Regions from separate parts of the Bradyrhizobium sp. S3.3.6 genome, predicted to be linked through region 1. Evidence: predicted binding sites of a transcription regulator. Region 1 holds the regulator's gene; each other region holds the start of a gene.

What was found. The regulator LexA, encoded in region 1, represses DNA repair genes until DNA is damaged. The targets are predictions, from matches to a motif close to TGTTCNNNNTGTGTTCNG.
Region 2: ABID59_RS16835 (DNA recombination protein RmuC) is a predicted target of LexA. The motif match lies at 4,856-4,873, and genes of this name have one in related genera.
Region 3: ABID59_RS33640 (DUF3072 domain-containing protein) is a predicted target of LexA. The motif match lies at 2,786-2,803, and genes of this name have one in related genera.
Region 4: ABID59_RS07065 (three-Cys-motif partner protein TcmP) is a predicted target of LexA. The motif match lies at 4,059-4,076, and genes of this name have one in related genera.

Annotation. Positions count from the first base shown of each region.
Region 1 covers NZ_JBEPOT010000002.1:768,036-775,263, reverse strand. The annotation lists gene ABID59_RS08330 (ComEC/Rec2 family competence protein) at 1-2,053, shown strand, start outside; gene ABID59_RS08325 (hypothetical protein) at 2,064-2,495, opposite strand; gene ABID59_RS08320 (hypothetical protein) at 2,689-2,943, opposite strand; gene lexA (transcriptional repressor LexA) at 3,122-3,823, opposite strand; gene ABID59_RS08310 (molybdopterin molybdotransferase MoeA) at 4,000-5,211, opposite strand; gene ABID59_RS08305 (helix-turn-helix transcriptional regulator) at 5,316-6,443, opposite strand; gene ABID59_RS08300 (YadA-like family protein) at 6,666-7,228, shown strand, end outside.
Region 2 covers NZ_JBEPOT010000005.1:79,307-86,534, forward strand. The annotation lists gene dapD (2,3,4,5-tetrahydropyridine-2,6-dicarboxylate N-succinyltransferase) at 1-715, shown strand, start outside; gene dapE (succinyl-diaminopimelate desuccinylase) at 726-1,892, shown strand; gene ABID59_RS16815 (GIY-YIG nuclease family protein) at 2,046-2,381, opposite strand; gene truA (tRNA pseudouridine(38-40) synthase TruA) at 2,404-3,141, opposite strand; gene fmt (methionyl-tRNA formyltransferase) at 3,262-4,197, opposite strand; gene def (peptide deformylase) at 4,209-4,733, opposite strand; gene ABID59_RS16835 (DNA recombination protein RmuC) at 4,905-6,107, shown strand; gene ABID59_RS16840 (AmpG family muropeptide MFS transporter) at 6,249-7,228, shown strand, end outside.
Region 3 covers NZ_JBEPOT010000016.1:175,811-183,038, forward strand. The annotation lists gene ABID59_RS33625 (Do family serine endopeptidase) at 1-1,540, shown strand, start outside; gene ABID59_RS33630 (hypothetical protein) at 1,827-2,189, shown strand; gene ABID59_RS33635 (DUF6496 domain-containing protein) at 2,202-2,471, opposite strand; gene ABID59_RS33640 (DUF3072 domain-containing protein) at 2,555-2,749, opposite strand; gene ABID59_RS33645 (hypothetical protein) at 2,876-3,025, shown strand; gene ABID59_RS33650 (hypothetical protein) at 3,136-3,366, opposite strand; gene ABID59_RS33655 (hypothetical protein) at 3,463-3,732, opposite strand; gene ABID59_RS33660 (hypothetical protein) at 3,791-4,096, shown strand; gene ABID59_RS33665 (sensor histidine kinase) at 4,093-5,586, opposite strand; gene ABID59_RS33670 (HAMP domain-containing protein) at 5,600-7,228, opposite strand, start outside.
Region 4 covers NZ_JBEPOT010000002.1:518,239-525,466, forward strand. The annotation lists gene ABID59_RS07050 (hypothetical protein) at 1-231, shown strand, start outside; gene ABID59_RS07055 (VWD domain-containing protein) at 593-1,813, shown strand; gene ABID59_RS07060 (DUF5131 family protein) at 2,094-2,858, opposite strand; gene ABID59_RS07065 (three-Cys-motif partner protein TcmP) at 2,868-4,025, opposite strand; tRNA gene ABID59_RS07070 (tRNA-Ser) at 4,187-4,276, opposite strand; gene ABID59_RS07075 (helix-turn-helix domain-containing protein) at 4,396-4,821, opposite strand; gene ABID59_RS07080 (hypothetical protein) at 4,836-5,129, opposite strand; gene ABID59_RS07085 (hypothetical protein) at 5,557-5,973, shown strand; gene ABID59_RS07090 (hypothetical protein) at 6,002-6,817, shown strand; gene ABID59_RS07095 (hypothetical protein) at 6,982-7,228, shown strand, end outside.

The DNA of each region.
Region 1 (7,228 bases):
TGAGCCGGTGCTGTGGGTCGTTGCCCCGACGACGGTGGCGCTGGCGCTCGGGGCGGTGTTGTTGCGCCGGAGCCGGTGGTTTGCGCCGGCGATCATGATCGCGGCGGTCGCGGCCGGCTTTGCCATGGCAACCTGGAAGACGGCGCGCATCGCCCACACGGTGCTCGCAAGGCCGCTTTATTCGGTGTCGCTGTCGGGCTTCGTCGAGACCCGCGACATCCGCGAACGCACCGACCGTTTCGTGCTGCGCGTCACCGCGATGGAGGCGCAGCGCAGCGACGTGAAGCTGGAGCGCGTCCGCCTCTCCGTGCGCAAGGGGACGGCGCCCGATGTCGGCAGCTTCGTGCAGCTGAAGGCGCGGCTGATGCCGCCGCTCGCGCCGTTGCGGCCGGGCAGCTACGATTTCTCGCGCGACATGTTCTTCCAGGGCATCGGCGCCTCCGGCTTCGTGATGGGATCGATCACGGCCGTGGCGCCGCCCGATGCCGGCGGCCTGCAACTGCGCTATGCGGCGGTGATGCAGGGCCTGCGCGATGCGATCGACGCGCGCATCCGCGCCACGCTCGACGGCGACAACCGCGCGATCGCGACTGCGCTTTTGACCGGCCGCCGCGATGCCATCACCACGCCCGTCAACGATGCGATGTTCATCTCCGGCCTCGGCCATGTTCTGTCGATCTCCGGGTACCATATGGCTGTCGTCGCCGGCGTCGTCTTCTTCGCGGTTCGCGCGCTGCTGGCGCTGATCCCCGGGCTGGCGGTCGGCTTCGCAATCAAGAAATGGTCGGCCGCCGCGGCGCTGGTCGCGTCCGCGTTCCATCTGCTGCTCTCGGGCGCGGAGGTTGCGACCCAAAGGTCGTTCTTCATGACCGCGGTGGTGCTGATCGCTGTCATGGTTGACCGCCGCGCCATCACCTTTCGCACGCTGGCGGTGGCAGCGCTGATCGTGCTTGCGGTCGCGCCTGAGGCGCTGGTGCATCCGAGCTTCCAGATGTCCTTTGCGGCAACGCTCGGCCTGGTGGCGCTGGTGCAGATCGGTATGCCGAACCTGTTTGCCTCGCCCGATCACTCGACAACCGCGCGCATCGCGCTGTGGGGCGGCCGCGAGATCGCGATGCTATTCATGGCCTCGATGATCGCGGGGTTTGCGACCACGCCCTATGCCGCCTTCCATTTCCATCGCGTCACGCCCTATGGCGTGCTTGCCAATCTCGGCGCGATGCCGGTGGTCTCGGCGCTGGTGATGCCGGCCGGGCTGTTGGGATTGCTCGCGGCACCGTTCGGGCTCGACGGGGTGTTCTGGTGGTTGATGGGGATCGGTATCGACTGGATGGTGGCGGTCTCGCGATGGGTCGCGGCGCTGCCCGGCGCGATCGGCCACGTCAGTGCCTTCGGCACTGCGCCGCTGATCGCGGCGAGCCTCGGCCTCGTCCTGATGGGACTGCTACGCACGCCGCTGCGCTGGTCGGGCGCGTTCGTGCTCGTGGCGGCAATCGTCTGGGGTCTGTCGGTCCGGCAACCCGATATCCTTATCGCCGGTGACGGCCAGAGCGTTGCCGTGCGGGGCAGGGACGGGCAGCTGCACCTGATCAGGACGAGCAAGGACAGCTTTCTGCTCAAGGAGTGGCTCGCGGCCGATGCCGACTCTCGCGATCCCGGCAGCGTCGCGCTTGCCGATGGTGTGTCGTGCGACGAGTCAGGCTGCGTGACGCCGCTTGCCGACGGACGCATCGTTGCGCTGGCGTTGCGCATTGACGCGCTGGGAGACGATTGCAGCCGCGCGGCACTGGTGGTGACGGCAAGGCCCGCGCCGCCGGATTGTGGTGCGATGGTGGTCGATCGGCCACGTCTCGTGCGTCAGGGCGCGCTGGCGCTGACGCCGCGTGGCGACGGCTTTGCGATTCAGGCGGTAAAGGCGAGGGGCGCAAACCGCCCCTGGTCGCCGGCGGCGGCCGGCGATGGAGATTTCGAACAGACCCTCATGCCGCGGTCGGCAGCTCCGCGCTCCAAAGACGCAACGCCGTCTGACACCGACCTGCAGGCCGATGACTGAGATCGACGGCTTAGCCGATCGGCAGGCGCGGGGACGTGGAGCGGCTGTCGGCGACCTGCGGCTTGTGCTCGCGCTCGCCGAGCGGCTGGGTCACGGGCAGTTGCAGCACGGTTGCGCGCTGGCCTTCGACCAGCTGCGTCACCAGCACGTATTTGCCGTCGGGGAATTCGATCGCGTCGTGATGGCGGTCGGGAATGTGCGGATCGACCTTGCCGAACTTGCCGACGCGCGAGTTGATGGTGCGCGTCCAGATCCAGCGATTGTCGTAGCGGACGTTGTCGGCGAAGGCGAGCTCCGTTCCCGGCAGCAGGCAAACCGCGACGGACATGTCGGCTTCGGAGGCGAAGCCGCGCGTCGAGGTGCCGCGGAACGTTGTCGTGACGATCGTCTCGCCAACTTCTGCGGGACGCGTCGCGACGGCATGCAGGCTATAGTCACACATCGGGTGCTCCTCAATCAGGATAGAGCACCCGCGCCTCTGTCTCGGAGGCGCAGGCCCCTATCAGAGTGGAAGCTCATCTTATGCTTGTTTGTGGGCAAATCTGCGGCTCGCATCAGCAGAGCGCGATCACATTATCTTTTTCAAATGCACGAGGAACAAAGCCTGCTCCCGCGCATTCGGTGAGCGCGTTGCTTCAGCGGCCGGCTGGCGCTGACCAGCCCGAATATTGCCAAGCCGGCTGCGCGACGGCGTTACGGGCATTGCGGAATTGCTCGGTCGTTGCGCGCGGTGCTTTGCGAGCGTGGTGCTGCGGCTGCGCAGCCAAGGCTTGCGACCCCAAGGCTTGCGACCCCAAGGCTTGCGAGCCCAAGGCTTGCGACACTAAGGCCTGCGACGCTGATACTGCGATCAGCGTCATCGTGACGGTGCTCAAAATGATCTTGCGCATGTTGGTCTCCTCGGTCTGGCAAAGGCCCTGCGAAGCAATGCGTGCTTCGTTGCGGCGTGCCGAGGATGTAGCGCTGGAGAAGGGGCCGGATAATCTGTGCAAAACCAGAAAGACTACCCAGCCGGAGCGGACAATCGTCCGCTCCAATCGTTGATTGCGCTCGCCGATAGCGACGCGATCAGTACTTCCGGTACAGCCCGATCAGCTTGCCCTGGATCTTGACCCGGTTGGGCGGCAGGATGCGAACCTCATAGGCCGCGTTGGCCGGCTCGAGCGCGATCGAGGCGCCGCGACGGCGGAAACGCTTGAGTGTCGCTTCCTCGTCGTCGATCAGGGCGACCACGATGTCGCCGGTATCGGCGCTCTCGTTGCGCTGGATCAGCGCCATGTCGCCATCGAGAATGCCGGCCTCCACCATGGAGTCGCCGCGCACTTCGAGCGCGTAATGCTCGCCCGAGCCGAGCATGTCGGGCGGGACGCTGATGGTGTGGCTGCGGGTTTGCAAAGCCTCGATCGGCGTGCCGGCCGCGATCCGGCCCATCACGGGCACTGCGACTGGACGCTCACCCTCGTCGGCCGGCAGGCTCGACGCCGGGCGCACCTTGCCGAGATTGCCCTCGATGACGCTCGGCGTGAAGCCGCGGCGGCTGCCAGCGGCGGCCTGGAGCTCAGGCAGCTTGATCACCTCGATGGCGCGGGCGCGGTTGGGCAGGCGGCGGATGAAGCCGCGCTCCTCGAGCGCAGTGATCAGGCGATGGATGCCTGATTTTGAGCGCAGATCGAGCGCGTCCTTCATCTCGTCGAAGGAGGGCGGCACGCCGCTTTCCTTCAGACGTTCACTGATGAACCGCAGGAGCTCGTACTGTTTGCGCGTTAACATCTCGACCAAAATCCCCCGGTTGATGTCGTTCGATTCCGAGACGCTGAAGTCAGCAATAAGCCGCTACATGCTCGAAACAAATCATGAACGGACACTATATGTTCGATACTTGTTCCGCAACTGCTTAATTTACCGTGAACGCGACAAAGTTCGCGGAACGCATGCGAACAATGCGCTCAGACGGGCAGTCGCAGCACCTCGCAGGGCGCTCCCGCTTCGGCCCTCGGTGCGAACGGTGCGCGCACGAGAAGTGCCTGTGCCGCAGCGAGATTCGCAAGCAGCGAGGAGTCCTGGTGATTGACGGGAAGGGCGATCAGCGTGCCGTCATCACGCACATCCAGGCGGGCGCGCAGATAGTCCTCGCGCTGGTCATTGGCGCCGACGTCGCGGCCGAGCACGGCGCGTTCGCGGCGGTGATGAACCATCGAACGGCCCGACAACGCACGAATCAGCGGCACCATGAACAGGAAGCCGCAAACGTAGGATGACACGGGATTGCCGGGCAGGCCGATTACGCGCATCGCCCCGAGCTGCCCGTTCATCATCGGCTTGCCCGGCCGCATCGCGATCTTCCAGAACGCCATCGAGGTGCCCTCGTCGCGGAGCGCCTGCTGCACCAGATCGTGGTCGCCGACCGAGGCGCCGCCCGTCGTGATCAGGATGTCGGCGCCGGAATCGCGGGCGCGGCGGATGCCGGCGGTGGTGGCGGCAAGCGTGTCGGCGGCAATCCCGAGGTCGATGGTGTCGGCCCCCTCGCTGCGGGCGAGCGCATGCAGGGCATAGCCGTTGGAATAGACAATCTGGCCATGACCGGGCGTCGTACCCGGCATCACCAGCTCGTCGCCGGTTGCGAGAATCGCGACCTTCGGACGGCGGCGGACCGCCAACTGCGGGTGATTCATGCCGGCGGCAAGCGCGAGGTCGCGCTCGGTCAGCCGGGCGCCCTTGCGCAGGAGCACGTCACCCTCGCGGAAGTCGATGCCGGCCGGGCGGATGTGCCGCCCGGCGACGGCGGCTTCCTTGATCGCGATGCGCTTGCCGTCGGCGACGGTGTCCTCCTGGATCACGACCGCATCGGCGCCGTCGGGAACGACGCCACCGGTGAAGATCCGGACGGCTTCGCCGGCACCGACAGTTCCTGCAAACGGCCGGCCGGCAGCGACCTCGCCGATGATATTGAGCTGCGCATCGACCCTGGCTGCATCGGCCGCGCGGACGGCATAGCCGTCCATCGCCGACATCGCCTGCGGTGGCTGCGTGCGCCGTGCGGCGAGATCGCGCGCCAGCACCCGGTGCCAAGCCTCATCGAGCGCAACCATCTCTTCAGCCAGCGGCTCCGCACCGGCGAGCACCGCGGCAAGCGCATCGGAAACCGGCATGAGGGCCACGGCTGAAAGCTCCTGCTTGGGCAACGCGACAATCAGGTCGCGGCCAGCGTTCTAGCCGACTGTGGCCGTTGAGGCAAAACGGATGCGCATACGCGCGGACGCAGCTATTTCTGGAGCAACAGCCGCACCAGCTCGGCCTGTCGCCCCACGCCGGTCTTGTCGAAGATCTTCGACAGATGGCTGCGCGCGGTTCCGTCCGCGATGCCGAGCCGTTCGGCCGTGGCTTTGCGGCCGCCGCCCTTGACGATCTCGAGCGCGAAGGCCGCTTCGGCACGGGTCAGGCCGTAACGCGCGCGTAGGGCGTCGAGTCTTGATCTCGCGTCCGGCTCGGGGTCGGTGATCAGCACCATCGCACTCGATCGCCAGCCGGAGGCGAGCGACACCGAGCTCTCCGCCCAATCGCTGCCGACCGGCGTTACCTGCACGTGCAGCGGCATGCGGCCGGGAAGCCGCCGCAGGCTCATCTCGCCTCCGATGCGATCGGGATTATCGATGCTGCACGAACCGACCAGCGTTTGCAGACAACGGCCATCGTCGCTGGTGATGGCGCTCAGCGCGCCCGCGTCGATCACGATGCCGTCGGCGGCGTCGAGCCATTCGCGCGCGCGACGATTGACGAAGATCGGGCGGGCCTGGGCGTCCGCGAGAATGAAACCCTGATCGAGGCCGTCGAGGCCCGCCAGCGCCGCGCGGCCGGCGATGTCGAGCTGGTGGGTACGCCGCTGGATCGCAACGGCGCGTACGAGATGCTGCGCCAACGTTGCAAACAGCCGCCGCGCCTTGTCGTCATACGGAGACAAATTGGACGGCCGATGGCTGGTCAGGATGCCTGTGGCGTTGTGATCGACCAGCAGATTCGTCGTCAACGGTTCGGTGTCGAAACCGCCCGGCTGCCACCATTCGTTGTAGAAATCGCTGCGGGTGAACTCATCGCGTGTGATGAAGTCGCCGATGGTGAAGACCTCGCCGGGCGTCCGGCCGATGCCAAGCGGCAACAGGGGATTGCGCGGGGCCCAGCCGAGTAGCTCTTGCACGCGGTCGGGGTCGATGCGTGGCGACAGCAGGCTGGAGAGGCCGCTTGCGGGATCAAAGACGCCGAACAGGGTACGGCCGCCGATGGCGTCGTCGATGCGCGTCAGCACATTTTCCCAGCGGCTTCCGTCGAGCGCAACCTCGTAGATGGCGCCGATGAGGTCCAATACGGATTCGTTGGAAATATCGTCCGTACCCAAGACAAATGCCTCAAAATGCAATGAGGCATCTCAGCGCAGCGTCACGGAACGAGCAAGAGCAGAAAAGCGGCAGTCGTGCCGATGTTGCCGCAAAGCCGCACCCCATTGGCATTCCCGACGCAATCATCGACGCATCCGACAAACGTCAGATGCCTCCATGTCCGGGCTTTGCAACATTTCCGAAAGGACATCATTCCTGCGATTCAGGGGACGGGGGCGAAAGTGTCGATTTCGGCAATCCATCGAGGTCGCAAGACCATCATTCCGGTCATCCAGAGCCTGTCTCGCAAGGCCGGCTTGCTCGCAAGCAGCATGCTCACCAGCGTGGGCGTGCTTGGCGCCGGAGTGGCGCTTTATCCCTCGGCAGCTCTTTCTGCCGACTACGCCGCCGGCGGCGGCGTGATCAACGCGCCCAGCGGCAACGCGACAGCGGTTGGCAGCGGCGCGACCACGACCGGCAACTTTGCGACAGCCTATGGTGCGGGCAGCATTGCGAACGGCACGTTCGCGACCGCGACTGGACCGGGCAGCACCGCAAACGGAACCAACGCGACCGCGACTGGAGCGTCCAGCCTCGCGGACGGCACCTATGCGACGGCGACGGGACAAAACAGCGTCGCGAACGGGACCTCGGCGACGGCGACGGGTACCTTCAGCGCCGCCGTTGGAACCCTCGCGACCGCGACCGGAGAGCAAAGCCGCGCAGACGGAACCAACGCGACCGCGACTGGACAGTTCAGCCTCGCCAACGGCACCTATGCAACGGCGACGGGACAAGCCAGCAA
Region 2 (7,228 bases), on a different contig from region 1:
GCGCGTTGCCGAGCGCGGCGCCGACGGCAAGTGGAAGGTCAATCAGTGGCTGAAGAAGGCCGTGCTGCTCTCCTTTCGCCTCAACGACATGGACGTCATTCCCGGCGGCCCGGGCCAGGCGAACTGGTGGGACAAGGTGCCCTCGAAGTTCGAAGGCTGGGGCCCGAACCGTTTTCGCGATGCCGGTTTTCGGGCGGTGCCGGGCGCCGTGGTGCGCCGCTCGGCCTTCATTGCCAAGAACGTCGTGCTGATGCCGTCCTTCGTCAATCTCGGTGCTTACGTCGATGAGAGCACCATGGTCGACACCTGGGCCACCGTCGGCTCCTGCGCGCAGATCGGCAAGCGCGTGCACATCTCCGGCGGCGCCGGCATCGGCGGCGTGCTCGAGCCGCTCCAGGCCGAGCCCGTCATCATCGAGGACGACTGCTTCATCGGCGCGCGCTCCGAGGTCGCCGAGGGCGTCATCGTGCGCAAGGGCGCGGTGCTGTCGATGGGGGTGTTCCTGGGGGCCTCGACCAAGATCGTCGACCGCGAGACCGGCGAGATCTTCATGGGCGAAGTGCCCGAGTATTCGGTGGTGGTGCCCGGTGCGCTGCCCGGCAAGCCCATGAAGAACGGCCAGATCGGCCCGAGCACCGCCTGCGCCGTCATCGTCAAGCGCGTCGACGAGCGCACGCGTTCGAAGACCAGCATCAACGAGCTGCTGCGGGATTAATACCAGACTCATGACCGATGCCCTCTCTATTGCCCGCGATCTCATCCGCTGCCCCTCGGTCACCCCAGCTGACGCCGGCGCGCTGCGGGTGCTTGAACAAGCCCTCAATGCAGCCGGCTTCACCTGCCACCGCGTGACGTTCAGCGAACCCGGCACCGCCGATGTCGATAATCTCTATGCGCGGGTCGGCAACGAGGGCCCGCACATCACCTTCGCCGGCCACACCGACGTGGTGCCGCCCGGCGACGAGAGCGCCTGGAGCGTCGGTGCCTTCTCCGGCGAAGTGAAGGACGGTTTCCTGCACGGCCGCGGCGCTGTCGACATGAAGGGCGGCATCGCCTGCTCGGTCGCCGCGGTGCTCGAGCATCTCACTGCCAACGACGGCAAGCCGCGTGCGGACGGAAAAGGTTCGATCTCGTTCCTGATCACGGGCGACGAGGAAGACGTCTCCATCAACGGCACCATCAAGCTGCTCAAATGGGCGGCCGAGCGCGGCGAAAAGTTCGACCATTGCGTGCTCGGCGAGCCCTCCAATGTCGAAACGCTCGGCGACACCATCAAGGTCGGCCGCCGCGGCTCGCAGTCGGGCACGCTCTATGTCGACGGCGTGCAGGGCCATGTCGCCTATCCGCATCGCGCGGCCAATCCGGTGCCGGATATTGCGCGGCTGATCGTTGCCATCAGCGACGAGCCGCTCGACCATGGCAGCGCGCAGTTCCAGGCGTCCAATCTCGAATTCACCTCGGTCGACGTCGGCAACAAGGCCAATAACGTCATCCCCGGCGAAGCCCGCGCAAAATTCAACATCCGCTACAACGACAACCATACGCAGGCGAGCCTGCGCGAGCTGGTCGAGACGCGCCTGACAAAAGCCTGCGGCAACCGCATCCGCGCCCGCATCGTCTGGGAGCCGTCGAACTCCAACGTGTTCGTGACCAAGCCGGGGCCGTTCACCGACCTCGCCGTCTCCGCGATCGAAGAGGTCACGGGCCGCAAGCCGGAGCTGTCGACCTCAGGCGGCACCTCGGATGCGCGCTTCATCTCGAGCTATTGCCCGGTGATCGAGTTCGGCCTGGTCGGCCAGACCATGCACCAGATCAACGAGCGCGTGCCGGTGGGGGATTTGGAGAAGCTGACGAAGGTGTATCGGGGGATTTTGACGCGGTATTTTGCCTAGGGCTGTGAGGCTATCTGGCTGCCGCCAATCACTCCTCCGTCATGCCCGGGCTTGTCCCGGGCATCCACGATCTTTGATGCCTCAAGAAAGATAAGATCGTGGATGGCCGGGACAAGCCCGGCCATGACGACGTGGCGAGAGTACGGGCACGTCTCACTGCGTGATCGTGTCGTACAGATCCTTCCATTCGGGATTATCCTTGAGGATCAGCCTGACCTTCCAGGTCCGTGACCAATGCTTGATGTTGTGCTCGCGCTGGATCGCGGTCTGGATGTCTTCGTAGCGCTCGAAATAGACGAGCAGCTTGACGCCGTACTTCTTGGTGAAGCCAGGCACGAGTCCATTTCGGTGCTCGTAAATGCGACGAACAATATCGTTCGTCACACCGACATATAAAATGCCGTTGGCCGCGCTCGCCAGGATGTAGACCCATCCGCCATGCATGGTCGCATGTTGACGCACGTGGATGGCCGGGACAAGCCCGGCCATGACGACGGAGGCGGCATCACGCTCAATAATCCACCTTCACCAGATACAGCCCCTCCGGCGGCGCGACAATGCCGCAAGCGGCGCGGCTGCGGGCTGCAAGCGCTGCGGAGAGATCGTCTGCGGTCCAGCGGCCTTCGCCGACCCAGACCAGCGATCCCACCATCGAGCGCACCTGGCTGTGCAGGAACGAGCGCGCCGAGGTGACGATGACGATCTCGCGGCCGTCGCGCAGCACGTCGAGCTGGTCGAGTGTCTTCTCCGGCGACCTGGCCTGGCACTCGGTGTCGCGGAAGGTCGTGAAATCGTGCTTGCCGAGCAGGCGCTGTGCCGCTGCATGCATCGCATCCGCATCGAGCCGGCGCGGCACACGCCAGGCATGGCCGATGTCGAGCGCGAGATTGGCGCGGGTATTGATGACCCGGTAGCGATAGTGGCGCTTCACGGCCGAGAAGCGGGCCTCGAAAGTATCAGGTACAATGTCGGCTTCGAGGACCGCGATCGGATGGGGGCGCAGATGCGCGTTGAGCCCATCGCGAAAACGGCCCGGTGGAAACTGCTTCTCGATGTCGACATGCGCGACCTGGCCGCGCGCGTGCACGCCGGCATCGGTGCGGCCTGCGCCATGCACCCGCGCATCCGCGCCGGTCATCGCCTTCACGGCCGCTTCCAGCGCGCCCTGCACCGAAGGCAGCGTCTCCTGCACCTGCCAGCCGAAGAAGGGTGCGCCGTCATATTCGATGGTGAGCTTGTAGCGGGGCATCTCAATCCGGGTGGTGTCATCGTCCGGCTTGACCGGGCGATCCAGTACTCCGCAGCCTATCGGTTCGAACCGAGAAGTCTCAGCGTACTGGATACCCCGCCTTCGCGGGGTATGACAGCGTTAGGTGAATTTGGCTCCTGCCTTCAACGGCACACCCCGCAAGAAGTCCACGGCCTGCATCCGGGCCTTGCCCTCGCGCTGCAGCTCGAGGATGCGGATCGCGCCCTCGCCGCAGGCGATGGTAAGCTGGCCATCGAGCACCTCGCCCGGCGCACCGGAGCCCTTCGCCAGTTCGCAGCGCAGGATTTTTACGCGCGCATTCTCCGTGACACCGGCGAGCTCCGCCCAGGCACCGGGAAACGGCGACAGGCCGTGGATGTGGCGCAGCACCGCGTGCGCGGACTTGCTCCAGTCGATCCGTGCCTCGGCCTTGTCGATCTTGGCGGCGTAGGTGACGCCCTCCTCGCTCTGCTTCTTGAGCTGGAGGCCGCCGCGGTCGAGCGCGGCCATCGCGCGCACCGTCAGATCGGCACCAAGCCGGGACAGGCGATCGTGCAGATCGACTGCGGTCATGTCATCGGTGATCGCGAGGCGCTCGGCCATGGCGACGTCGCCGGTGTCGAGGCCGACATCCATCTTCATCACCATCACGCCGCTCTCGGCATCGCCGGCCATGATCGCGCGATTGATGGGGGCTGCGCCGCGCCAGCGCGGCAGCAGCGAGGCGTGCAGGTTGTAGCAGCCGAGCTTTGGCGCATTGAGGATCGCCTGCGGCAGGATCATGCCATAGGCGACGACGACGGCCGCATCGGTGTCAAACGCGCGAAACTCTTCCAGCGCTTCCGGTGTCTTCAACGTTTTCGGCGTCAGCACTGGAACGCCGAGCTTTCGCGCGGCTTCCTCGACCGGGGTCGGCTGCAATTGCAGCCCGCGCCGACCGCCCGGCTTCGGCGCGCGGGTATAGACAGCCACAATCTCGTGGCCATGCGCGACGAGCTCGAGCAGCGTCGGCACGGAGAAATCGGGCGTGCCCATGAAGATCAGGCGGAGGGGCATGACGGAGAACCTTACTCCGCGCGCTTGGCGGCTTTCTCGAACTTCTTCAGCACGCGGTCGCGCTTGAGCTTTGAGAGATAATCGACGAACAGCACGCCGTTGAGATGGTCGATCTCGTGCTGGATGCAGGTGGCGTAGAGGCCTTCGGCGTCCTCCTCGTGCACCTTGCCGTCCAGATCCGTGAAGCGCACGCGCACCTTCGCAGGCCGCTCGACCTCCTCGTAATATTCGGGGATCGACAGGCAGCCTTCCTCGTAGACCGACAGATCCGCGGAAGACGCGATGATCTCGGGATTGATGAAGACGCGCGGCTCCGGCTTGGTCTCGCCGTCCTGGTCAGGCTTGGCGAGGTCCATGGTGATCAGCCGCAGCGGCTGCGCGATCTGGATCGCCGCAAGCCCGATGCCGGGCGCGTCATACATGGTCTCGAACATGTCGTCGGCAAGCTTGCGGATCTCCGGCGTGACCTTCTCGATCGGCTTGGAGACCAGACGCAGCTGCTTGTCGGGCAGGATGATGATTTCTCTGAGGGCCATGGCGGGCGATTTAAGCTGCGCGCGACAAGCGGTCAATGCGGCCGGGAGCGCGTTAATGCTTCGCTAACCATAAAACTTCAAGTTCTGTTAACCATAAAAATTAGGGATCGATTAACCATAAATGTTCGCTATTCGTTCGTGCGGACGGGCGAATCGGATAGAACGGCAGGCATGAACGACATCATTTTCATGCTCGGCGACTGGCCGGTGCGCACCATCGACGCGCTGATCGGCTTCGGCGCGCTGGTCCTCATCCTGCTGATTGCCATTGCGGTCGTGATCGCGCGCTCCGGGCGACGCGGCGCGGAACTCGCGATGGCGCACGCCATCCGCGCCGACGAGCTGGAGGAGCGGCTGAGCCAGGTCCTGCACGCCCAGAGCGAGGCCGCCGGCCGGGCCGACGCCATGACCCAGGCGTTGGCCGGCCGCCAGGCCGAGATGGCCCGGGCGGTCAACGAGCGGCTGGATTCGGTGACCCATCGGGTCGGCCAGTCCATGGAACATTCGACCCGCAACACCATGGAGAGCCTGCGCGCGCTGCACGAGCGGCTCGGCATCATCGACAACGCGCACAAGAACCTCACCGACCTCACCACGCAGGTGACGACCTTGCGCGACGTGCTCGCCAACAAGCAGTCGCGCGGCGCCTTTGGACAAGCGCGGATGGAGGCGATCGTCCAGGACGGCCTGCCGAAGGGCGCCTACGAATTCCAGTTCACGCTCTCGACCGGCAAGCGGCCCGACTGCGTGGTGTTCCTGCCCGACCAGCGCCCGCTTTGCATCGATGCGAAATTCCCGCTGGAAGCGATGACGGCGCTGCACGATGCCCGCACCGACGAGGAGAAGCGCGCCGCCACGCAGCGGCTGCGCGGCGACGTGATGAAGCATGTCAGCGACATCGCGGAAAAATATCTCGTCACCGGCGAGACCCAGGAGATGGCGCTGATGTTCGTGCCGTCGGAATCGGTCTACGCCGAGATCCATGACGGCTTCGACGACGTGATCCAGAAGGCCTATCGCGCCAAGGTCGTGCTGGTGTCGCCCTCGCTGCTGATGCTCGCGATCCAGGTGATGCAGCAGATCATGAAGGACGCGCGCATGCGCGATGCCGCCGACCAGATTCAGACCGAAGTGATCAAGCTCGGCGACGATTTGGGACGGCTGCGCGATCGCGTGCTGAAATTGCAGAAGCACTTTGCCGACGCGAACGAGGACGTCCGCCAGATCCTGATCTCCGCCGACAAGATCGAGAAGCGCGCAGGCAGAATCGAGGAGCTCGATTTCAGCAAGACCGACGCGCCGGCGGACGGCCCGCGGCTGGTGGCGTCAGGCGCGCCGGAGCTGTTTCCAAGGAAGCTCCAGGCGGGGGAGTGATGCGGAGTCGTCATGGCCGGGCTTGTCCCGGCCATCCACGACCTTTGCAACGGCACCAAGAACGTGGATGCCCGGGACAAGCCCGGGCATGACGGTTTTTGTGGCCGAGGCAGCGCCCCCAGAATCTGCTAACACCTCCCCATGACCGCACCCGACGCGACCTCCCCTGCCGCGACCTCCGCCCCCGCCAGCTCCTGGCGCGACAGCCTGGCTGTTTACCTGCAGCCGCGGGTGCTGATCGTGCTGTTCCTCGGCTTCTCCTCGGGACTGCCGCTGGCGCTGTCGGGCTCGACGCTGCTGGTGTGGATGCGCGAGGCCGGGGTCGATCTCAAGACCATCGGGCTGTTTGCACTGGTCGGCACGCCCTACACACTGAAATTCCTGTGGGCGCCGCTGGTGGATGCGCTGCATGTGCCGCTGTTCACGCGCGCTTTCGGGCGGCGGCGCGGCTGGCTGCTGTTCTCGCAATTGCTGCTGATCGTCGCGATCCTGCTGCTGGCGCTGACCGATCCGGCGCGATCGCCCTTCTATGTGGCACTCGGCGCGCTGCTGGTGGCGACGACGTCGTCGACGCAGGACATCGTGGTCGACGCCTTCCGCGTCGAGAGCCTGCCCGAGAGCGAGCAGGCCGCCGGCATGGCGGCCTATGTCGCGGCCTATCGCATCGGCATGCTGGTTTCGACCGCAGGTGCGCTGTTCATTGTCTCCGGCTTCGAGAGCACCGGCATCACGCGCACATCGGCCTGGATGTGGGGCTATGTGGTGATGGCGGCGATGGTGCTGATCGGGACGATCACGGCTCTCGCGGCGACCGAGCCCGAGCAATCGGTGCGGGCGGAAGCCGTGACGCACGACGAGACCGCGTTCACGCGCGTGCTGCACGCGGCGATCGGCGCCTTCTCCGAGTTCCTGTCGCGCAAGGACGCGATCGCGGCGCTCGCCTTCGTCGTGCTGTTCAAGTTCACCGACGCGTTCTCGGGAACGATGACGGCGCCGTTCGTGATCGACCTCGGCTTCACCCGCAACGACTATGCGGCGATCGTGAAGGGCGTCGGCCTCGCCGCGACCCTGATCGGCGGCTTTGCCGGCGGCTTTGTGGCGCGGCGTTATTCGCTGGCAAC
Region 3 (7,228 bases), on a different contig from region 1:
GATCGATCGCGTCAATTCCGACACCACCAAGAGCCGTACAATTCTGAAGCCGCGCCGGCTTGCGCTGCTTGGCACCGTGGCCGCGCTTGGCGTGGCCGTGCTGGCTGCGTCTCCCGCTTCGACGCCGTTCGGCGTGAACTCCCTGATTGCGCCTGCGCAGGCAGCTGAAAGCGCCGCGACGCCGCCGGGCTTCGGCGACCTCGTCAGCAAGGTCAAGCCCGCCGTCATCTCGGTGCGCGTGAAGATCGACCAGGACAACGACAAGAGCGCGATGCTGCAACAGAACCGGATGGATTCGGATGAGGATTCTCCGTTCGACCAGTTCTCGCGGCAGTTCGGCTTTCCGGGCGGCATGAACGGCATGCCGCGCCAACGTCACCAGGTGGTCACGGGCGAGGGCTCAGGCTTCTTCATCTCGGCCGACGGCTATGCCGTGACCAACAACCACGTCGTCGACCATGCACAGTCGGTGCAGGTGACGACGGACGACGGCACGATCTACACCGCGAAAGTGGTCGGCACCGATCCGAAGACCGATCTCGCGCTGATCAAGGTCGAGGGCAAAAAGGATTTTCCGTTCGTGAAATTCTCCGACCAGAAGCCGCGGATCGGCGACTGGGTGGTTGCTGTTGGCAATCCCTTCGGCCTCGGCGGCACCGTGACGGCCGGCATCGTCTCGGCCAGCGGCCGCGACATCGGCAACGGTCCCTATGACGACTTCATCCAGATCGATGCACCCATCAACAAGGGCAACTCGGGCGGTCCGGCCTTCGACATGAACGGCAACGTGATCGGCGTGAACACCGCGATCTTCTCGCCCTCGGGCGGCTCGGTCGGCATCGGCTTCGATATTCCGTCCTCGACTGCAAAGCTCGTGGTCGCGCAGTTGAAGGACAAGGGTGCTGTCACCCGCGGCTGGCTCGGTGTGCAGGTGCAGCCGGTGACCGCGGAGATCGCCGATAGCCTCGGCCTGAAGGCGGCGCGCGGCGCAATCGTCGATAACCCGCAGGATGGCAGCCCGGCGGCGAAGGCCGGCATCGAGGCGGGCGATGTCATCACCGCTGTCAACGGCACCGCGATCAAGGACTCCCGCGATCTCGCCCGCACCATCGCCACGCTGGCGCCGGGCACGTCCGTGAAGCTCGATGTCGTCCACAAGGGCGACACCAAGACGGTGACGCTGGCGCTCGGCGAACTGCCTACCGAGCGGCAGGCCCAAGGAAGCGGCAACACTGACGACGGCAAGACGCAGCAGGCCCCCGGTACGCCGCGCCTCGGCCTCAGCCTGGCGCCCGCCGGCGACGTCCAGGGCGCAGGTCAGAAGGGCGTCGTGGTCACGGAGGTCGACCCGCAGGGACCGGCGGCACAGCGCGGCATCCAGACCGGCGACGTCATCCTCAATGTCGGCGGCAAGGCAGTCGCCAATGTCGGCGACGTCCGCTCGGAGCTGGCGCAGGCCAAATCGTCCGGCAAGAACAGCGTGCTGCTGCAGGTGAAGAATGCGGAGGCGACCCGGTTCATCGCGGTGCCGCTCGCCTGATCTGATCACGCCTCTTGGCCTCAACGGCAAATTCAAAAGGCGGCCTGCGGGCCGCCTTTTTCGTGCGCGCCTTCCGAGATACCCACAGGCCGCCGATAACATTCTCGTTAACGGCAGCAATGATGACGGGTTCGTCCGAAAAAGCCGCGTTCACTCGTCAGACTTTGAGATCGCGTGTTGTGCTTTGGCGGCAATGACGGCGCCGAGGCAAATTGCAGGAGTGGAACTTCGGACCTCCGGCCGCTTTGTGGAACCGGCCGGTGGTTCGCATTTGATCGGTGCCGACATGGATCGATTGAAGCTCTCGCTGAAGCTTGCGCTGCTCGCGGCGCCTCTATTGCTGTCGTCCGGAAGTGCCATGGGGCGCGATGATGGCCGCTTCACCGATTCGCCGCTAAAACCCTGGTTCGACAGCCTGCGCAGCCATCTCGGTCCGTGCTGTTCGGACGCGGACGGCGTTGCCGTGGCCGATCCTGACTGGGACTCGCACAATGGGCACTATCGTGTCCGTCTTGATGGGCAATGGGTCGAGGTCCCCGACGAAGCCGTGATCACCGAGCCGAACCGCGCCGGTCGCACCATGGTCTGGCCCGTCAAGACGGCGTTCGGCGTTTCGATCCGCTGCTTCATGCCCGGCACCATGATCTGACGCCGATCGGCGTCATCGCTTCGCGGATTTGCGCTTCGAGCTCTTCTTTGTCGTCTTTTTCTTTGTCGTCTTCTTGGACGTCTTCCGTTTCGAAGCCTTCTTCGGGACCTTCTTGCCCTTCTTGCGCGCTTCCGAGAGGCCAATCGCAATCGCCTGCTTGCGGCTCTTTACGCGTCCGCCGCGACCGCTCTTCGCAGTCCCCTTCTTGTAACGCCGCGTCTGGCGCTCGACATCACTGCTGGCGCTGCGTGAGTAGCGGCGCTTCTTTGCCTTGCGTGCCATCAACTCTCTCCCTTGGCCTCCCCTTGGCCTCGGAAGAGAACAGGAGTGCTGACCCAACGTTCCAAAGGCGCCGGCCGCGAGCCTTAGAAGGAGTTCGCGAGCTCGATCTCCGCTTCCAGCACCTGGATGCGGTGCGCCGCCTCGGTAGAGGACAGACTGCGATCGTATTGCGCGGGCTGGTAGGCCTCTTCACTCAGCCGCTTCAGTCGCAGCCCCTGCGCCCGGGTCATCTGCTCCATGAGGAAAACCTTGGCGTCGTATTTGCCCAGAACCTGCATGTCCACTCTCCATTCTGAGTTCATGGCTTGACTATATGTTCTTATTTTGTTCTAACAAGCCTCTAACAAGTCATGGACAACAGAATTAATGAAATTCGACGTAGAATCAGTGCCTTGAGGCTGGAGATGGCCGATGTCGAGGCGGCCGTACGCGATCTCGTCAATCGCGATCGCGACTGCACCGAACGGGCCCAGGCACAGATGGATCTGCGCCGGAAAATCAATCGGTTGATCGGCGAATGGAAGGCCGCTGGCGGTGGCAAGGTGTTGATTTGAGGCGGGCCGGCCGGGATGCTGTGACCCGCGCACCGACCATGTGGCCCTGAGAGGATGTTCGATCATCCAAGAACAGGCCCCGCTCTCGCGAAGCCTGTTCTCTGGCGAGCTTACTTGGTGTTGCCCGGGGCGCTCTTGTTGTTCGTCATGGTGCCGCCCTGGTCAGAGCCGCCCTGACCGGAGGTGTCGCTGCCCTTGGACTTCGTGTTGGCGCCTGTCGTTTGCGAGGACGAGGTCGATGATTCATGCTTGGCCTTGTGTGACTTGGCCTGTGCGGCGAAGGGCGCGGCGGCGAGGCCGGTTGCCAACATCACGGCGAGAGCGAGCTTGGTCGTGTTCATGCGTGGGAACTCCCTGAGTTGAATTGACGCAGGCACCCAACCGCTATTTGCCGCGGGAGTTCCGAACAATACGTCGCATTGCGCCTCACGCGCGCTTCAAGATTCCTTGTCCTCGTTGAGGATGAGCACGACGCCCGTCAGGGCGGCACCGATGGCAAACGTCGTCACCATCGTGCCGACAAAGACCAAGGCTGCCGCACGGCCGCCGTGGTTCAGCAATTCTGCGACCGCAGGATTGACCAGAATGAGCGCGAGCGTGAAGGCCAGACCGAGTGCAGCGCCCATCATCGCATGCGTCATTAATTTGATGACGCCGGTGGGAGAGATCAGGCTTGGCGACCTATTTGGCGACTTTTTTGCGCGCATGGAACTGCCGATCGATCTGTCATGCAAACGCGTGCCGCAATCGCGGGTTCCAATGCGCATGAAGGAATTGTCATCTGCCGCTTCATCCGACGTTCATGCCGACTTTGCGAAGATGAACGCCATCAACACGGGAACATTCGATATGGGCAAGGTGGTCTTTCTCTATCGCTCGCTGGCCTACCGTAACGCGGCGGCCGACATGTTGCGCAAAGCACGCAAGCTGCCGCGCGGTGCGGAGCGCAGCGCCGCCCGCCGCTACGCGACGGCGTTGCGCGATCTCGCGCGAACGGAAGCCTGGCTCGAAGGGCGTGTCGCCGATGAACCGCAGCCGATGTTACGGCTGAAGGTCGCTGCGTCGCGCTAACCCGACGCGCGCTGAAGTTCGGGAGAGGTGCTGGGCTCGAACTTGTCCTGCACCGCCGATGTTGCCGCGCTCTTGCGCGTCAATGGCACATCAAGGCGGCACAACAAGCCCTCTGGACGCCAGTCGAACTGCGCCTGTCCGCCGAGCTGGGATTCGACACTGGCCAGCAGGCTTCTTGTGCCAAAGCCACGCGACTTCGGCGTCCTGACCAACGGCCCTCCGGTCTCGTCCCACGTCAAGGTGAGGAGATCGTTCTCGGCCTGCCAGCCGATCGCGAGCCGCCCCGACCGGGTCGAGAGCGCGCCATACTTGGCCGAATTGGTGAAGAGCTCGTGCAGCGCCAGCGCCAGTGTCTGGGCGGTCGCCGGCAGCAACTGCACCTCGGGACCCCCGAGCTTGATCTGTCCGCCGAGCGAATAGGGCGCAAGCTCTTCCTCGATGAGCTTGGAGAGCTCGGCGCCCTGCCAGCTCGACAGCGACAGGATGGTGTGCACGCGCGCGAGCGCATTGATGCGCCCCTCGACGGCATTGACGTAAGCCTTGACCTCGTCGGCGCGGGTGAGGCGCACGATCGACTGTGCCAGAGCCAGCGCATTCTTGGCGCGGTGATCGACTTCGCGCGCCAGCAGGTTCTGCCGTTCCTCGGCGCGCTTGCGTTCGGTGATATCGACCGTGACGCCGCTCACCCGCACGACTCGACCGCCCGGATCCATAGTCGCGGCGGCCGTGCCGACGCACCAGCGCACATCACCATCGGGCCGGCAGACGCGGAACTCTCCTTCATAGGCGTGCGCGCCGGTATCGAACGCGGCAATCGCCTGGCCGAACTGGTCCACGTCATCCGGGTGCAGCAGCGCCTGGATGTTGGCCGAGGTGACGTTGAACGTCTCCGGTGTCACGCCAAAGATGCGGTACTGGCCTTCGTCCCACATCCAGTCGCCGTTGACCCAGTCCCAGTCCCAGGATCCCATCTTGCCGGCGGCGATTGCCATGCTGCGCCGCTCTTCGCTTTCGCGCAGTTTTGCGGTGGAGTTCTCGAGCTCGGCGGTGCGGGCACGGACACGATCCTCGAGATCCTGGTTCAGCCGTTCGAGCTCGCGCGTCTTGCGATAGAGCTCGGCAAACACCTTGACCTTGGCTCGCAGCACCTCCGGCACGACAGGAACTGGCACGTAGTCGACGGCCCCCATCTCGTAGCCGCGCAGCCGGTCGATGTCGCTGACCTGGATCGCCGAAATGAAGATCATCGCGGTCTTTTGGAAGCGCGGATGCTCGCGGATCATTGCCGCGAGCTCGAAGCCGTCGAGCTCGGGCATGCAGACATCGACCAGGATCACCGCGATCTCGGTCTTGAGCAGCACCTCCAGCGCCTCGCGGCCGGACGAGGCGATCACGAGGTTCTCGCCGAGTTCCTTTAGGATCACCTCGTAAGCGAGCAGCTTGGCCGGCTGGTCGTCGACGAGGAGGATATTGACCTTTTCGTGGTCCATTCTCGGATCCAACTCAGCGATGCAGCCACATGCGGATCGCAAGCAGCAATTGATCGGTGTTGACGGGTTTGGCGAGGTAGTCGGACGCGCCGGCTTCCAGGCATTTTTCGCGATCGCCCTTCATCGCCTTCGCCGTCAGCGCGATGATCGGCAGGCGCAGGAAGGCCGGATTCTCGCGGATCACGCCGATGGTCTGATAGCCATCCATCTGCGGCATCATGATGTCCATCAGCACGATGGCGATTTCCGGGTTCGATTCGACCAGCGTCACCGCCTCGCGGCCGGTGGTCGCTGTCAGCACCTTCATGCCGCGTCGTTCCAGTACGCTCGACAGCGCGAAGATGTTGCGCGCATCGTCGTCGACGAGCAGCGCGGTCTTGCCGATCAAATCCTCATCGGAACTGTTGAGCTTCTCCAGCATGCGCTGCTTCTCGACCGGCAGCTCCGTGATCACGCGATGCAGGAACAGGGCGGTTTCGTCGAGCAGGCGTTCGGGCGATTCCACGCCCTTGACCACGATGCTGCGCGCCATGGTGTGAAGTTCCGCGTCCTCTTCCGCGGAGAGCTCGCGGCCAGTGAACACCACCACGGGAACGTTCGACAGCGTGTCGTCGCGACGGATCTGCTCCAGCACCTCGAAGCCGCTCATGTCGGGCAGCCTGAGGTCGAGCACGACGCAATCGCAGGGCGCCCCGCGCAGTGTCGACAGAGCACCGGCGCCGGTGTCGGTGGTCACGATCTCGATGTCGTCGTGATGCAGCAGCTCCCGGATCGACAACTGCTCGGCCTCGTTGTCCTCGACGATCAGCAGCCGCTTGCGCCGCGGTCGCGCGTATTCCTTGATCTGCGTCAGCGCGGCGGCAACGCCTTCGGTCGTCGTCGGCTTGTTGACGAAAGAGAAGGCGCCGCGGGCCAGCGCATGCTGGCGGTCCTCGTCGAGCGTGATGATCTGCACGGGGATGTGGCGCGTCAGCGGGTTATGCTTGAGCTGGCTCAGCACCGTCCAGCCGAGCATGTCGGGCAGGAACACATCGAGCGAAACGGCGCGCGGCTGATACTGCTTTGCGAGTTCGAGCGCTTCGGCGCCGCGTGCGGCGACCAGGACCTTGAAATCCTTGTCGCGTGCGAGGTCGACCAGGATGCGGGCATAATGCGGATCGTCCTCGACGATCAAAAGGATGCTGTCACCAGGCTCGAGATTGAGGCGGTCGTCGGGCAGTTGCTCGATGACGCGTTGCTGTTCCGGTGCGGCGGCCTGGAGTGCCGGCGGCTGGTTGTATTGTTGCGGCGCTGGTGCTGCGCGCGGCGCCAGCGTCGGGCCGGAATATTTTAGCGGCAGATACAGCGTGAAGGTCGAGCCCTTGCCCGGGGCGCTGCGCAGGTGGATTTCGCCGCCGAGCAGGCTCGCGAGCTCGCGGCTGATGGCGAGGCCAAGGCCGGTGCCGCCGTATTTACGGCTGGTGCCGGCGTCCGCCTGCTGGAACGCCTCGAAGATCAGCTTCTGCTTCTCCAGGGGAATCCCGATACCGGTATCGGAGACCTCGAAGGCGATCACGGCCGGCGCGGAGTTCAGCACGGGATGATCCGTGCCCCAACCGCCGAGCGCGCCGGCGACCTTCAGCCGTACTTCGCCCTCGCCAGT
Region 4 (7,228 bases), 250 kb from region 1:
AAGGCATTCGCATTGATAGCCGCATTGTCAGCTGCGTTTCTTGCTGTCGGCGCGCATGCGCAGCAACAACAACGCCCATCACCCAAGGTATCGGGCGAAATGAAAGATGAGGACAATCACCGTCCCGTCGGCGGATCAGCTTACCATCCCCAACATGTCGAATTTTCGATGTCATATTTTCGGCATTCAAAAAGGATCTGGAGGCGGCACTACAATGCCCGCCCCACCTGACTGTGACAAGTTAGTCAGAAATCCTCGTCCAAATCTTGTTCCGTCCGGGGATCTAATATTTCACGGCGGACCGATAATTACGAACACACAACATTCATTCATAGTTCTTAATTGCGCAATCTCTTGCTGGGGAGATCCATATTCGTTTCTGACCAACCTATTTGCGGGCATAAATGTTCCATTTATGCACATAGCGGATCAATACGTTCGTACGACAGCTGAGGCCTATGCAACCAATCCGAATGGGATACAGCTTTCGGGAACGCAGCCGCACGTACTTCTCGATTCACAGGTGCGCGCTCTTGTTCTAACAGCTGTTAAGTCCGCAAACCCAAGCGGTGGAGGTGGCGGATACAATAGAATGTACAGTATCTTTCTGCCTCAGAATCAAAACCTGTGTTTTGATAACAGCACCAGCTGCTATTGCCCTGACGCAAACTGCAACGGAGGTACCTTCGCGTTTTGTGCGTATCACGGATCTTTCGACTCTACCGACGCAGCCGGCGCTCCAGTTCATATAATCTATCAGGCGCAGCCGTACCAAAACGTTGCAAATTGTCAGGTGACTAATGGTCCTAATGGCACTCTTGTTGACTCGACAAACAATGTTTTCTCACATGAAATTTTTGAGACAATCACCGATCCGGATTTAAATGCATGGTTCGCCTCGGATGGAAACGAAATAGGCGATATTTGCGCCTGGCAAATCCTCAATCCATTATCGCTAAACGGCGTGTCTTATGCTGTTCAAAAAGAATATAGTAATAAATCCCATCAGTGTGTCGATAATCTAACCGGATCGGATAGCGGTGATACACATATTACTACGTTGTACGGAGTACATTACGATTTTCAGGCGGCTGGAGATTTTCTGCTGGTGCAGGCTGGCCCGGAGTTAATTGTTCAAGCCCGGCAAGAGCGGTTGAGCAATCCTGCAGTGGCGCTCAACACCGCTGTAGCCGCAAAAATGGGGCGTGTTCGTGTGTCCGTTTGCTTAAACAACCGTCTTGCAGTTAATGGCACCTCTACTCCATTGCCAGACGGCGCCCCCGCCTTGCACCTCGCCGGCGGGGTGACCGTTTCCCGGAAGGGGTCAGTGTACTCTGTCGAAAGCGCAAGCGGCGATATGATAACGGCCGATCAGAGCCCAGGTAATTATATGAATCTGGTGGTTCGATTAGGCGTAACTAGTTCTGGTAACAATTTGCGCGGTTTATTAAGCGGTGATCCGACAACGCACGACCCCGTAAATGCGGAAGGGCAGCCACTGAGAAGTCCCTTTACGTACAAGCAGTTTCAGGGCTTCGGAAATAGCTGGATCGCTCGTCCAGATTGGTTATCCGGAGACTGTGAAAAAGAGATTCACCGTGGATGGCCGTTAGAGCCGATATTTGCGGAAAATCTTCCTACGCAAGAGAGGGATGCTGCGCGTGATATTTGCACACAGACAGGAGTAAAACCTGGATTGCCACCGCTGGACGACTGTATTCTCGACGTTAGTCTACTGCGCAGCAAAACCGCGGCGGATGTATTTATTAACGCCCCGATCCCCGTTCGGGTGTTAAGGCCGGTCGGCTACTAGCGGATACACTTTGGATCGGTTCGATTAAGCGATGGGCGACAGCCCAGCCCTCCCGTAATCGTGCCCTCGCCGATCAGTCATCGAGTTGCCCGCATTGTTACGGCGGCTCATGTCCGTTTCTGGGGCCCTTTGCGGACTCTACGACGTTGAGCCCGATATGTCCGGAAAGCGTGCTGGAGCGGACGAGCGGCGGAAACGTCATCCGTAATCTGCGTTGAAGCCGTTCGACATTTTTCACCGCTCACCAGCACTACTGACCATTTGGCGTGAAAACTTAGCTTTAAGCCGAAATCGCGGATGCCTTCGCAGTTGGAAGTTGATCCCACGTTCGCCCGTCCAACACCCGACCGGTTTGCTTCTTTTGCACTCCACCCCACTGCTTAAAGTGGAAGGCAACGCCCGCATCTACGCATTGATCCCGAATCGATCGTACCCAATCCGGGTCCATCGGGCGCGCGGCAGGACCGCTTTCGCCGCCCGCAATAGCCCAGTCGATGCCCTCAAGATCCAAGTTCTCAAGTGGGCCAAGCAACGGTTCGAGGCTCAAGAACTTGATGAATGCCGGTGTCGAACGCAGATGGTCAATTCGATCGGTATATTCGTCGTTTTCGACGCTTACGCCCATCCAGACGTTATTCGGCCAGGGCAGCTGGTTCGCAATGCTAGCGAGCCGTTCTGCACGTTTGGTCAAAATTTGAAATGTGTGGTGTCGAGCACGTTGCATCACATCAAAAACCTTGCCGATGAATTCCAGCGGCACGTTCTCATGGAACAGGTCCGACATCGAATTGACGAAGATAACTTTGGGTGTCTTCCACTTCAGCGGTATGTTCAAGGCAGCTTCGTCTAGAACGATCTTGCCGTTCCATTTGGCGCGTCCACCTGATACGCGCGTTGTGCCCGCGTACTTTGGTTGCCCCATGGCCTCCAATCGCCTAGCAAGTCGCATCGCATAGCAATTGGTGCAACCCGGCGACAGGATTGTGCACCCTGCCACCGGATTCCACGTTGCTTCTGTCCATTCGATTGGTGAGTTGGTGGCCATTGCGGCATCCTACCTGAAAGTCACCTTGACGTGATCTGCGAAGGTGACGGAGCCTGCCCGTTTTGGTCGCTTCGCTGCTGGTGGATCAGCTGTGATCACTTCTGCTGCTTCCAGCTGTCTAAGAGCCTCTTTGTAATTCTTATCGGTGTACGGAGTATCAACGGAATGATTTTCGTAAATCTGGCGCATCGCTAAAGTCTCGCCCGCAAACACCTTGGGCAAATCCGCTAGTAGCTTGTCGAACGGTTGCAATAGCGAAAATAGTAGCGGCGTTGAAGCGTCGGCTGGCGAATAAGTAAAGGATGCCACGCCTTGATCATCGGTCGAGCTTTCGCCCGCCATGATCCCTTTCATGATTTCATAGCCTTTGAAGGCCTTCGATACAAAGACCAAACTGTGCGACGTTCGCGCGCCACGCTTGAAACGAAACGGAAGCACGAATTTTCCGCCCATGCCTTTGATCGCCTGTGATAGCTCTTCAAGGATTAGCGTCTCACGCGCATCAGGCGTTTTTCCTTCGATCTTCTTTCGCAAATTGTCGGCGCGTTCCACACCGAACAGAGCATCCATATGTTGTTTCACTTTATCGTTCGATAGCCCGGCATTGATGCGCCCATAATTGAAGAAAAATACGCAGTCGCATCCCCAATCCTTGATGACGCCATTTACAATCTTCAGCGACAGGCCCTTGTAACCGAACGGATCAACAAAGGTGAACGACGGAATTATGTTCCGTTCAGCAAAGAATTTCTCTGCGTCCGCTCCGACTTCGTTGCACTGAACGTCCGGTTTGAATTTCAGCTTTTCAATGCCCGGTAGCGCGTCGATTTCCTGCTGAAGATTAGAGGAATGGTCCTTACTGGCATCGTTGAACAGCGTTACCAGCATCGAACACATATCCTTGTCGTTGATGGCGTGTTCTAAAACCAACAGCGGAGTCGAGGCTGCGCCGTCTTTGTAACGGCCCGGTCCCGCATAGAGGTCGATGTAAGCGATCTTTTTGCCGTGTTGCTTCGTCGTGGGAATAATTACTTTTGCCCAAGCGTAGAAGTATTTCTGGATGATCCTCGCTTTTGTTTCCGATTGATCGGATCGTTCATCAAAAAATTTTGCGCCTGCCAACGGAGCGTTTCCTTGCACACCTTCGAGTGGATTCGATGCCAGCATGCACGTACTCCGTAGATTCGACACGCACTATATCGTTCACTATTTGTTCCGTCTAGGCAATTAGACCTTGGCTCACCCAAGCGCAAGCTACGGTATTGGTTAGTAGCTTTTGGTGAGCCAAAACCGCCAAATATTGAAATCATTGGGTTTTTGGTCTTGACTGGCGGAAGGGGTGGGATTCGAACCCACGGTACCCTTGCGGGCACGCCGGTTTTCAAGACCGGTGCCTTAAACCACTCGGCCACCCTTCCGGATCAGGAATTTCAATCGCTTAGCGCAGGCCCGTTTCGAACGCAACGCGAACTTGGGGACAATTTGGGGCCAAACCGAAAGAAAAGGCCTGCGCCCGTTGGCGCAGGCCTTCATCGTATCACTTGCTTAGGTCGGTCTCGGCAATATCGCGGAGCGCCGCATTTGCTCCGTCGAATATGTCGTCGAGCCGAAGACCGTAGCGCCTCGCGAACCGGAGCACCGGAAATGTCAGTCGCCCCCTTCCGGTGATCTCGTAATGGCGCCAGGTCTCCACGGTCCGGCCTGCCGCGGCGGCAGCATCCTCGATCGAGACGCGTGCCTTAATCCGCGCCTCGAACAACTGCCGTCCGAAAGCGCGATACCACTCATCGTCGCCGAATGCGCTTTTTCGCCCATGCGCGGTTTTTGAACATTGCGCACGAGGCGGCGACAGAACACGACATTCGGGACTTGGGAATTCGATAACCGATGCCTCGCCGATCGGCGCTGCCGGCGCCGCCGGCCTGCGGGCGGCACTGTGGAATTGGACGATGTTCGAATCCATGACACCGGCCTCCCCTAGTTCACGGTTGCGCCGCGGGGCGCGAAGGCCCCGGCGCCGGCATCAAGGGGCACATCGAGCAGCTGGGCGGCGATCTCCGCCAATGCTTCGACCGGGAGCACCAGGCGGGCCGTAACGACGCGCACGGGCACGTCCGGGTCGCTTCCGTCGGGCACTGCAAAGACCAGCCGCCGAACAGAGCCGATGCGATCAACACGCACCAGCGACGCGACGAACATGTCCTGCATGGCAAATGGCTCGATGGTTTCGACTTCCCGCCTAGGCGGGAACATTGGGCGTTCTAGGGTCATGGGAGTTTCTCACTAGGTTCGGCTTATCAAGGCCGCGCCGGTGTCAGACCGGCAGCCGGGAGTTGATAACCCGCTAGTGAGACGGGCCGGCAGCTTTTAAGCCCGAAGGCTCTGGACATAGCGCACCGCTCCCGGCCATAATGGCCAGGTTCGGCGCACCCGCCAAGGTGCAGCCAAGCGCTATAAAGCCCGCCAAGGCTCATTCGCGCAGACGGCATTCCGGCGCCAACCGGGAGTGCCGCATCACTAGTCCGGGTTATCAAGCCCACGGACAGACTCCCTGATTTGCGACCGATTGCCAAGCCCCCCTCTGGGGCGGCTTTCGCGCGCCTGTGGCACCTGTGAATAGGTGGGATAAGCGTATAGGCCGGCCGAAGCGCTCGCTGGCCGTGTCACTCTTCCCGCGAACGAATCAGGAGAGGCTTTGATGGGGTGGTTGCTGGATCTGCTAGAGGAAGTGTCACTCCCTGGCGCACTTCGTGAGCGCGTGAAGCTCGCTGAAGACAAATATACCGAGCACATTACGGAGCTAACCCAGCGCGTTGCCATTCTGGAAAAAGAGAACGCCGGGCTTCGCGATCAGCTCCCGCAACCGTCTGGTCTCGTCGCTGACACCAGCCGCGTGCTGGTGACGTTGTTTCGCGCGTCCAATATCGATGATCGTGACGTAGCGGTGCTGACACGCAAACTCCAAATGGAGAAGAGCGTGCTGCAATACCATCTTGACGAGCTCGATAAAGCAGGGCTCGCGACGTGCGCCGGCGGCAATTACGTATCGGGAGCGCTTTATTGGGCTCTGACGCCGGCTGGCCGCAAGAAGGTCGTCGAGGAAAAGTTGATCTAGACCATCTCGCGATGACGAGGCGCGTGGCATGCCGGAAGCAAATACAAGGGACCGCCCGATCACGGTGTCAGCGCTCGCCGTATTAGGTGCTTGGCTATTCGTAGTCCTTCCGTCCATCTACCTTCCGGAAGGCGCATTCTTATCGTGGCTGCAGCGTTGGCAGACCTTGGTGGGGGCCACTGTCGCGATGATTGCCGCAGCACTGGCCTATTACAACACGACCAGGTCTATCAAGCACGCGAGGCAGATCGACAGCGAAAAGCGCGCGCGCAAACATGCTGCGCTCCGGGCAGTGCTGCCGTTGGCCTTGAGTGACATCACGAGGTATGCGGCGGCGACTGTGAACGAACTCAAGGAAATGATCGAGCGGTGCGACCGGGAGGCACTTCCAAAGAATTCCGCAACGTCAGCGCTGTCCGATGAGGCCGTCCCCTCGAAAAGCTTGGATGTGTTAGCGGAGTTCATCGAATACAGCGAAGCCATGGACGCAAGATTGGTCGAGACCACGTTGGCGCGCATTCAAATTCACCAAGCACGACTTCAATCGCTTCTGGTCTCGGATAGGTCTGCTCACGGCGTTGTCACGCGACACCAGCTGGAGAGCCTGGTTGTCGATGCCGCAATCATCTATGCGGGCGCGTCGTCGTTCTTTGCATACGCGAGACGAGCGGCAGAGCATCCGCCGATAGAGTTGGTCTGGGATAGCGTCGGCGCCGCGCTGCACAATATGAACGTGTGGGCAGACGCTTATCCGAGGGTGCACGAAGATCTTTCGAGACGAGAGAAGGCCAGCCCGAGCGCCACGGAGATGTCGACGTACAGTCCGAAAGCGGGAGCAAGGTGAAGAGGCGAAGCGACGGCGCATGCGTCCTGGCGCGGGCTTTCGCGCCGCCACGCCGACGAGAAACTGTTCCGCTGGGGTACAGTCAGTTATACTAAAAAGAGGGTGCCTCACTTCTTTGCTCTCAACGGTTGCGCTAGCTTTCGCTACTACGGTCGGGGGATTTCATGCTGAGGTTTATGGCGGCCATCATCGCCCTGTTGTGCGGAAGCGCGGCCAACGCCGCTGAGTGCAAGTCAATCCCGGATGCGGCCGCCAGGTTGGCTTGCTACGACGCGGCGCCTAAGACCACCCCCAAAGCCTCCACAGCCAAGAAGCCTCCAGCCGATGAATTTGCCGACGCAAAGGCGGCCCTGATCCGCAAGCTTAAGGATCCTGAATCGGCGCGCTTCACCGATCTCTTCAAAGTCTCAA